Regions from separate parts of the Chelatococcus sp. CO-6 genome, predicted to be linked through region 3. Evidence: riboswitches for the same ligand, from Rfam matches in the RefSeq annotation. Region 3 holds a riboswitch; each other region holds the start of a gene.
What was found. Region 3 has a riboswitch for thiamine pyrophosphate ahead of thiC (phosphomethylpyrimidine synthase ThiC). Riboswitches for the same ligand answer to the same signal wherever they lie in the genome.
Positions count from the first base shown of each region.

Region 1: another riboswitch for thiamine pyrophosphate. It lies ahead of thiM (hydroxyethylthiazole kinase); the one in region 3 lies ahead of thiC (phosphomethylpyrimidine synthase ThiC).
Region 2: another riboswitch for thiamine pyrophosphate. It lies ahead of thiO (glycine oxidase ThiO); the one in region 3 lies ahead of thiC (phosphomethylpyrimidine synthase ThiC).

Region 1 covers NZ_CP012398.1:253,492-256,758, reverse strand. Annotated here, with positions in the region: gene thiD (bifunctional hydroxymethylpyrimidine kinase/phosphomethylpyrimidine kinase) at 1-710, opposite strand, end outside; gene thiE (thiamine phosphate synthase) at 730-1,404, opposite strand; gene thiM (hydroxyethylthiazole kinase) at 1,401-2,171, opposite strand; TPP riboswitch at 2,202-2,308, opposite strand; gene AL346_RS01350 (DMT family transporter) at 2,349-3,267, opposite strand, start outside.
Region 2 covers NZ_CP012398.1:3,810,196-3,813,462, reverse strand. Annotated here, with positions in the region: gene thiS (sulfur carrier protein ThiS) at 1-59, opposite strand, end outside; gene thiO (glycine oxidase ThiO) at 56-1,225, opposite strand; TPP riboswitch at 1,214-1,312, opposite strand; gene kdsA (3-deoxy-8-phosphooctulonate synthase) at 1,410-2,252, opposite strand; gene AL346_RS17850 (DUF350 domain-containing protein) at 2,350-2,754, opposite strand; gene AL346_RS17845 (CTP synthase) at 2,803-3,267, opposite strand, start outside.
Region 3 covers NZ_CP012398.1:1,255,095-1,258,361, reverse strand. Annotated here, with positions in the region: gene AL346_RS05900 (hypothetical protein) at 1-178, shown strand, start outside; gene thiC (phosphomethylpyrimidine synthase ThiC) at 283-2,109, opposite strand; TPP riboswitch at 2,171-2,302, opposite strand; gene AL346_RS05890 (argininosuccinate synthase) at 2,592-3,267, opposite strand, start outside.

The DNA of each region.
Region 1 (3,267 bases), 1.0 Mb from region 3:
GCCTTGCCGCCGGCCACCGCTTCTTCGAGCGTCGCGCCGCGGGCGAGCTGGGCGGCGATGGCGGAGGAGAGGGTGCAGCCGGTGCCGTGCGTGTTCTTGGTCGCCACGCGCGGTGCCGAGAAGCGGTGCACACCATCGGGCGTGACGAGAAGGTCGGTGCTGTCGGCGCCGTAGCCGTGGCCGCCCTTGACGAGTACGGCCTTCGGGCCGAGCGCCAGGATGCGCTCGCCCACGGCCCGCATCGCCGCCTCGTCGTGCGGCACCGGCATGTCGACGAGCGCGGCTGCCTCGGGCAGGTTGGGCGTGACGAGGAGGGCACGGGGCAGCAGCAGGCTGCGCAGGTTGTCGACGGCGGCCGGCGCCAGCAGCCGGTCACCGCTCGTCGCCACCATGACGGGATCGACGACGATGCGCGTCGCGCCGTGGCGGTCGAGCCCCTCGGCGACGGCGGCGATGACGTCGGGCTGCGACAGCATGCCGATCTTCACCGCGCGCACGAAAAGGTCGGAGAAAACCGAATCGATCTGCTGCGCCACGAAGGCGGCGGGCACGTCGTGGATCGCCTGCACGCCGAGCGTGTTCTGCGCCGTCAGCGCCGTGATCACGCTGGCGCCATAGACCCCGAGCGCCGAGAAGGTCTTGAGATCGGCCTGAATGCCGGCGCCGCCGCTCGAATCGGAGCCGGCGATGGTCACAGCGATCGCTGCCATGGTTCCGTGTTTCCTTCCCTCAGCGTCCGGCGTCGGTCGCGCCGCGAGCCGCAAGCGCCCCGTCGACGATGCTGCGCAGGTTGCGCGCCGCCGCCTCCACGTCCTCCGCCATGAAGACGGCCGAGATCACGGCGATGCCGTCGGCGCCCGCGCCGATGACGGCGGCGGCGTTGGTCGCATCGATGCCGGCGATCGCGCCGACGGGCAGGCCGGGCCGTGCTCCGCGGGCGCTGTCGACGAGCCGCGCGAGACCGGCGAGGCCGACCGGCGGATCGGGATTGTCCTTGCTCCTGGTGGCGAAGACCCCGCCGATGCAGCCGTAGTCGACCGGCAGGGTGGCGAGCTCCGCGACATGTGCCGGCGCCTTCAGCGTGACGCCGACGATGGCCTGCGGACCGAGCAGGCGGCGGGCGTCCTCGGCCTGCATGTCGTCCTGGCCGACATGGACGCCGTCCGCGCCGGCGGCGAGCGCGACGTCGACCCGGTCGTTGACGAGGAGCGGCACGCCGGTGCCCGCGAGGGCCGCCCCGATCGCGCGGGTGCGGGCGACGAGGTCGCGCGTGCCGGCGTGCTTGTCGCGGTACTGGACGAGGGTTGCGCCGCCCGCGGCCGCCGCACGGGCGAGGTCGGCCAGGTCCCGGCCGCGCGTGCGCTCCGGATCGAGGATGGCATAGAGCCTGAGGTCGACCTTCATTGCTCGCACCTCAGCCGGGCGGCGATGGCTGCGTCGTCCAGCGTGTCGAGCGCGTCGAGCAGCAGGGGCGGGAAGGTGCCGGGCCCGCCGGCCTTCTCGCCGGCGACCTCGCCGGCGATGCCCATGATGGCGAGTCCCGAGGCCGTGGCGAGAAGCGCATCGTCGCTCACGGCGAGGCAGGCGGCGACCACGGCGGTGGCCGCGCAGCCCATGGCCGTGACCCGGGCCATGAGCCGATGTCCGTTGGCGATGGTGATCGAGCGCCGGCCGTCGGTCACGATGTCCGTCGGCCCGGTCAGGGCGACGATGCAGCCGCGCTCGCGGGCAAGATCCATGGCGCCCTTGCGGTCCGCGGGCCGGCGCGCCAGGGCCTCGAACTCGGAGGCGTTCGCGCGCAGCACCTTCGGCTTGCGGGCGAGAAGCTGCTGGGCGATGGCGAGGCGACGGGGCGAGGCGTCGACGAAGACCGGGTCGAGCAGCCAGGGCAGGGCCGCGTCCTCGGCCGCCGCGATGGCGAGCGGGATGGCGGCGCGGCGCTCCGTATCGAGGGTGCCGAGGTTGACGAGCAGCGCATCGGCGCGGCGCGTGAAGTCGGCGACCTCGTCGGCGACGACGGTCATCGACGGGACGGCACCGGCTGCGAGCAGCATGTTGGCGGTGAAGTTCTTTGCCACCGCGTTGGTGATGGCGTGGACGCGGGGCTGCCGCTCGCGCAGCCGCACGAGGATCTCGTGGGCGACGTGGGCGGAGAAATCGCCGGATCGCATGGTCCTGTCCGTCCGCCCGGGCGGGGGCCCGTCGTTTCGCATCTCGCATTCCTCCGCCGGCACGACCCGGTTCAGGTTCGGTGGGTTGACGCGTTGCGCCTCTCAGCCCGGCCTTATGGGCACCCCAAGGAGATCAGTGTGGCTTTAAGGCGGCTCACCGCGCAATGCAAGCGCGGCTCAGGTGGCGCGCGGCGGGGCCGCGGCGTTGGCGCGGCGGCGCTCGAGGCCGAGGCGATGCTCGCGCCAGATGACGAAGAGGCCGGAGCCCATGACGATGGACGAGCCGGCGATGACGGCCGGCACCGGCAGTTCGCCGAAGACGAACCAGCCGATGAGGATGGCCCAGATCATCGTCGTGTATTCGAACGGGGCGACCAGCGAGGCGTCGGCATAGCGGTAGCTCTGCGTCAGCAGGATCTGCCCGAGGCCGCCGAGGATGCCGATGCCGACGAGGATGCAGAACTCGGTGAAGGTCGGGGCATTCCAGCCGAGCACGATGGTGGACAGGCCGAGCAGCGTCGTCAGCATGGAGAAGTAGAAGACGACCGCGCCGGTCTTCTCCGTGCTGATGAGCCGGCGCACCTCCACCGTCGCCCCCGCCGCGCAGCAGGCCCCGACCAGCGCGAAGACGGCACCGATGGCCGCGCCATCGCCGAAGCCGTTGACGAGCACGCTCGACTGGAAATGTGGGGCGAGCATGATGAGGACGCCGACGAAGCCGACGGCGACCGCCGTCCAGCGGTAGACCCGCACCGTTTCCTTCAGCACGAGTGCCGCGAGGATGACGACGATGAGCGGGGCCGTGTAGCCGATCGAGATGGCATCGGGCAGGGGCAGGAACGACAGGGCGAAGAAGCCGCAGAACATGCCCGTGGAGCCGATGACGCCGCGGCGGGCATGGCCGAGGATGTTCTTCGTGCGCACCGCGTCGATCAGCTCGCCGCGCCAGCCGAGCCACAGGAGGAGCGGCACCAGCGCGAAGGCGGAGCGGAAGAAGACGAGCTCCCCGGTCGGAAACTCTGTGCTGACGATCTTGATGCCAGCGGACATCAGGGTGAACGAAAGCGCCGAGAGGACCTTGAGGCCGATACCTAGG
Region 2 (3,267 bases), 1.8 Mb from region 3:
GGCTCATCTGCACCATTGACGCGGATGCGCGGCAGCGCGGCGGAGGATGCTTTCGTCATGGCGAAACCTCGCTCGGCGCATCGGCGCGCGCCTGAAAGCGCGCAAGGGTGAAGGGGCGCGCCACATCGGCGAGTTGCCCGGTGAGGACATGATCGGCGATGACGGCGGCCGTAATGGGGGTGAGCAGGATGCCGTTGCGGTGGTGGCCGGTGGCGTAGACGAGGCCCGCAAGCTCACCCGGCCCGAGGATCGGCGCGTCGTCGCGGCTGCCGGGCCTGAGGCCGGCCCAGGTCTCGGCGATCGGCAGTTCCTCGATGACCGGCAGGGCCCGCCAGGCGGCGTCGAGGAGCGCGAGGAGGCCGCCGGCCGTCATGCGGGTGTCGAACCCCTTCTCCTCCACCGTGGCGCCGATGATGAGGCGCCCGTCGTGGCGCGGCACGAGATAGGCGCCCGGCACCCAGGTCACATGGCTGAGGACGGGAGCGGCCGGATCCATCTGGACCGCCACGAGCTGGCCCTTGACGGGCCGCACCGGCGGCAGGGCGGCCCGCGGCAGGCCCTCGATCCGCCGCGACCAGGCGCCGGCGGCAAGGATGACGGCGTCGGCATCGATCCGCCGGCCGCGGGTAACGACGCCGCGCGCTCGCCCGTCTTCGACGACGACCGATTCGACCGGGCTGTCCTCGTGGATCGCCACACCGGCCCGCCCGGCGGCCACATGCAGGGCGGCGGCCAGCTTGCGGTTGTCGACCTGATGGTCCTCGGGGCTCCACAGGCCGCCGACGACGCCGGGGTTGAGGAACGGCTCGCGGCGCCGCACCTCGGCGGCATCGAGCCACGAAACGGGCAGGCCGAGCCGCTCCTGCAGGGCGAGATGGTGCTTCAGCCGCGCCTGGTCGTCGGCCGAGAAGGCACAGACGAGCGTGCCTTCGGTGCGCAGATCGACGGCAAGGCCGCTCGCCGCCTCCAGTTCTCCGGCAAAGTCGGGCCACAGCGCCTGGCTCTCGCGGTTGAGAGGCAGGAGCGGCTCCTCGCCCGGCTCCACCTCCGCGCAAGCGGCCAGCATGCCGGCGGCGGCATGGCTCGCGCCCGTGCCGCAGCGGCCAGCCTCGAACAGGTCGACGTCGACGCCTTGCGTGGCGAGTCGCCAAGCGATGGAGAGGCCGATGACCCCTCCGCCGATGATGATGACTTTATCCGGTCGCGATGATGCTTCTGCACTCACCGGCTGCTCCCTACGCTGGCATGATCCAGACAGGTTCGATGGGTATGATCTCAGCCGCACTGCCGTGCGGCACCCCAGGCCGACGCGTCATATACACGACAAAAAACGCGCCACTGCAAGTCCGGCTATGGAAGTCCGGCAGCGGCGCGCTTTTCACAAAGCGAATCAGTCTTTCAGGCTAACCTCAGCTGGCAGCACGCTTCTTTGCCAGGGAATCGAAGGCCTTCAGCTCCGCCAGAAGGCCCTCCATCTCTCTCAGCGGCACCATGTTGGGGCCGTCGGACGGCGCGCGGTCCGGGTCCTCATGGCTCTCGATGAAGAGGCCGGCGACGCCGACGGCCACGGCGGCGCGTGCCAGCACGGGCACGAACTCGCGCTGCCCGCCGGAGGACGTGCCCTTGCCGCCGGGCTGCTGCACAGAATGGGTGGCGTCGAAGATGACGGGCGCGCCCGTCGTCTCGGCCATGATCGGCAGCGCCCGCATGTCGGAGACGAGCGTGTTGTAGCCGAAGGAGACGCCGCGCTCGGTCACCAGGACGTCGGGATTGCCGGCGCCCGTGACCTTGGCGGCGACGTTCGCCATGTCCCACGGCGCGAGGAACTGGCCCTTCTTGATGTTGACCGCCCGGCCCGTCTTCGCGGCCGCGACGAGAAGGTCGGTCTGCCGGCACAGGAAGGCCGGGATCTGCAGCACGTCGACCGCCTCCGCGATGGGTGCGCACTGGGCCGCGTCGTGCACGTCGGTCAGGACCGGCAGGCCGAGGCTCTCGCGGATCTCGGCGAAGATCGGCAGGGCGGCCTCAAGGCCGACGCCGCGGGCCGCGCCGGCGGAGGTGCGGTTGGCCTTGTCGAAAGAGGTCTTGAAGACGAGGCCGAGGCCGAGGCGGGAGCAGATCTCCTTCAGCGCCGTCGCCATCTCCAGCGCATGGGCCCGGCTCTCCAGCTGGCATGGCCCAGCGACGATCGCCAGCGGCAGGTGATTGCCGAAGGAGACGTTGCCGACCTTGACGGTTGCGTTGGCGCTCATGTTTCCCGCCCCAGGAGGTGAAGACAAGAGGTGAAGAAAGGCGCTCGATGGCGCAGGAGAAAGGCCGAATTGCGTCCGCCCGGCCTCGGAAGGTCATTCAGAACGTCATGGCGCCGGCATTGAGGATGCCGGCGGCCAGCGAGGCCGCGCCGAGGAAAAGCGCCGCCGCGATCTCGTTGTTGGCGATGCGCTGGGAGAGGTTTGGCATCGCGAGGCGCACGAGCCAGTAGGCGCTGATCTGCACGATCATGGCGACGAGGCCCCAGACCACGAGGTCCGGCCAGGTGCGCGCGTGCACCACGGCGCTCGACAGCGGCAGCGCGAAGCCGACGATGCTGAGCCCGAGCGACAGGCTGGCCGCCGCGACGTCGCGGCGGATGAGCGCGAATTCGTTGTGCGCGGTGATGAAGGTGTAGATGCCGATATAGACGAGGACGAGGACGAGCGCGATGAGGTAGTCGACCAGAAAATCCGGCAGATTGTTGATCGATTCAAACACCATCGGCGCCCCCAGCCCCGTTTCCCTGCCGCCAGCCCTGGCCGTGAATTGTCAGACGAGGCGGCTCTGCTCCAGGGCCGCCGCGACGAAGCTCTTGAAGAGCGGATGCGGCTCGAACGGCCGCGACTTCAGCTCCGGATGGAACTGGACGCCGATGAACCAGGGATGGTCGGCGAACTCGACGATCTCCGGCAGGAGCCCGTCCGGCGAGACGCCGGAGAAGACGAGGCCCTTCGCCTCCAGCCGCTGGCGGTACTCCATGTTCACCTCGTAGCGGTGGCGATGGCGCTCGGAGATCTGGGTGCGGCCGTAGATGTTCGCCACCTTGCTGCCGGGGGCGAGCTGGGCCTCGTAGGCGCCGAGGCGCATGGTGCCGCCGAGGTCGCCCTCGGCCGTGCGCCGCTCGAGCTCGTTGCCCTTCAGCCATTCGGTCAGGATGCCGACCACAGGCTCGCTCGTCGGGCCGAATTCGGTCGAGCTCGCGGCGCTGACGCCGGCGAGCGAGCGCGTCGCCTC
Region 3 (3,267 bases):
CCTGCTCGTGCTATTGAAGGAGCACTGCAGCGCGGAGGAATACAAAGTTTATGCTGCCGGGATAGCGTCCGCCATCGACGGCATCGGTGCCGGACTGACGAACAAGGTCTTGTCCTCTCATCCCGATCTTGCGGAAGAGATCGAGGCGAGTTTGGCAAAGTACGACCGGTTGATCTAGCGCGCAGCCGCCCATGGAAACTGTCTTGCCGCGCGCTCCACGTCATCGTCCGGAGGGGCATGCCGTCCCCGGATCTGATCCGGGGACGGCTCCGACGAGGGCCTTCACTTTGCCGGCACGTAGATCTCGGCACCCTTGTCCTTGAACTCCTGCGCCTTCTGCTCGAGGCCGACCATGCGTTCGGCCTCCGCCCTCAGGTCCTGCGTGATCTTCATCGAGCAGAACTTCGGGCCGCACATGGAGCAGAAATGCGCCACCTTGTGCGCGTCCTTCGGCAGGGTCTCGTCGTGGAAGGCGCGCGCCGTGTCCGGGTCGAGCGAGAGGTTGAACTGGTCCTCCCAGCGGAAGTCGAAGCGCGCCCGCGACAAGGCGTCGTCGCGCAGCTTGGCCGAGGGGTGGCCCTTGGCGAGGTCGGCCGCGTGCGCCGCGATGCGGTAGGTGATGACGCCGGTCTTCACGTCGTCGCGGTTGGGCAGCCCGAGGTGCTCCTTGGGCGTGACGTAGCAGAGCATCGCCGTGCCGAACCAGCCGATCATCGCCGCGCCGATGGCCGAGGTGATGTGGTCGTAGCCGGGGGCGATGTCCGTCGTCAGCGGGCCGAGGGTGTAGAACGGCGCCTCGCCGCAATGGGCGAGCTGCTTGTCCATGTTCACCTTGATCTTGTGCATCGGCACGTGGCCGGGGCCCTCGATCATCACCTGGCAGCCCTTGTCCCAGGCGATCTTGGTGAGCTCGCCGAGCGTCTCCAGCTCCGCGAACTGGGCCGCGTCGTTGGCATCGGCGATGGAGCCGGGGCGCAGGCCGTCGCCGAGCGAGAAGGAGACGTCATACTTGCGCATGATGTCGCAGATCTCGTCGAAGCGCTCGTAGAGGAAGCTCTCCTTGTGGTGCGCGAGGCACCATCGCGCCATGATCGAGCCGCCGCGCGAGACGATGCCGGTGACGCGCTTGGCCGTCAGCGGCACATAGGGCAGGCGCACGCCGGCGTGAATGGTGAAATAGTCGACGCCCTGCTCCGCCTGCTCGATGAGCGTGTCCTTGAACACCTCCCAGTCGAGCTTCTCGGGCTCGCCGTTCACCTTCTCCAGCGCCTGGTAGATCGGCACGGTGCCGATCGGCACCGGCGCGTTGCGCATGATCCAGGAACGGATGTTGTGGATGTTGCGGCCGGTGGAGAGGTCCATCACCGTGTCGGCGCCCCAGCGGATGGCCCAGACGAGCTTCTCCACCTCTTCCGCCGCCGAGGAGGTGACGGCCGAATTGCCGATGTTGGCGTTGATCTTCACCAGGAAGTTGCGGCCGAGGATGGTCGGCTCGAGCTCCGGGTGGTTGATGTTGGCCGGGATGATGGCGCGCCCGCGCGCGATCTCCTGGCGCACGAATTCGGGCGTGATGAAGGGCGGGATCTCGGCGCCGAAATCCTCGCCGTCGGCGCGCCGCTCCTCGGCGCCGGCGAGGATGGCCGCGCGGCCGAGGTTCTCGCGGTGGGCGACGTAGACCATCTCCTCGGTGATGATGCCGGCGCGCGCGAATTCGAGCTGCGTCACCGGCCCGCCGGCCTTGCCGGCGAGCACGTCGCGCGGGGCGGGGCAGTGCGGCACCAGCTTGTCGGCCGAGACGTTGCCGTTGTCCTCCGGCTTGACGGCGCGAGCCTCGACCCTGGCGAAGCCGCGCTTGGCGATCCAGTCGCCGCGCACCGGGGCGAGGCCCGCCGCGAGATCGATCGCCGCCTCGGGGTCGGTATAGGGGCCGGAGGTGTCGTAGGTGCGGAACGGCTCCTCGCCGGAGGTCGGCGCAAGCACGATCTCGCGGAAGGGCACACGGATGTCGGAGCGGCCTTCGGGGCTCGTATAGATCTTCCGCGACCCGGCGATGGGGCCGGTGGTGACGGCGTCCGGAGTGGCGGTCGCGGGCTTGGTATGCACTGTCATGTGGATCTCCTCCTCGCTCGACAAGGAGACCCGGGCATCAGCGATTCGTTTGGGATTGGCGTCGATCGCGCGTTTCCGTCCCTTCGCCGGCATGACCCGGATCAGGTCCTAAGGGTCACCGCGTTGTCTGGACGTTTCGCGCCCGTCGCCGGCGGTATCTCAGCCCCCTAGCGGGGCCCCCCTCGGAACATGGGGCGAGACTCTTGGGCTTTTGCCGGGGTTTGTCAACGAGGGGCCGTAGTGCGGTGCGGTACGGGCATCTTCCTCGCGCAACGCTTCAGCCGTCACGCAGGTGTTGAGCGGTCACACGTTTCGGCCGGCGCTTTTCCCGGCTCGCCTCTGCGCCGTCATGCCCGCGCTTGTCGCGGGCATCCACGCCTTTAGGGTTAAGCAACGTCAACGGCGTGGATGGCCGGGACAAGCCCGGCCATGACGCGAGTGGGACGGACGGCCGCGCGACAGGCGCGGGCGTGAAGGGCGGCTCAGAGCCCCAGCTTCTTCCGGCGCTGGGCCAGCGTCCTCAGGCGCAGGGCGTTGAGCTTGATGAAGCCGGCGGCGTCGCGGTGGTCGTAGGCGACGGCGCCTTCCTCGAAGGTCACGAGCTCCTGGTCGTAGAGCGAATAGGGGCTGTCGCGGCCGACGAGGTGGACGCCGCCCTTGTAGAGCTTGAGGCGCACCTGGCCGGAGACGAGCTCCTGGCTCCTGTCGATGAGCGCCTGCAGCATCTCGCGCTCGGGCGAGAACCAGAAGCCGTTGTAGACGAGCTCGGCATATTTCGGCATCAGCTCGTCCTTGAGATGCGCGGCGCCGCGGTCGAGCGTGATCGACTCGATGCCGCGGTGGGCGACGTAGAGGATCGTGCCGCCGGGCGTCTCGTACATGCCGCGGCTCTTCATGCCGACGAAGCGGTTCTCGACGAGGTCGAGGCGGCCGATGCCGTTGGCCCGGCCGAGCTCGTTGAGCTTCGCGAGCAGCGTCGCCGGCGACATCTTCACGCCGTCGATGGCGACCGGGTCGCCCTTCTCGAAGTCGATGGTGATGTAGGTCGGCGTGTCGGGCGCGGCCTCGGGATCGATGGTGCGCGAATAGACGTAGTCCGGCACCTCCTGCGCCGGGTCCTCGAGCACCTTGCCCTCGGAGGAGGCGTGCAGGAGGTTG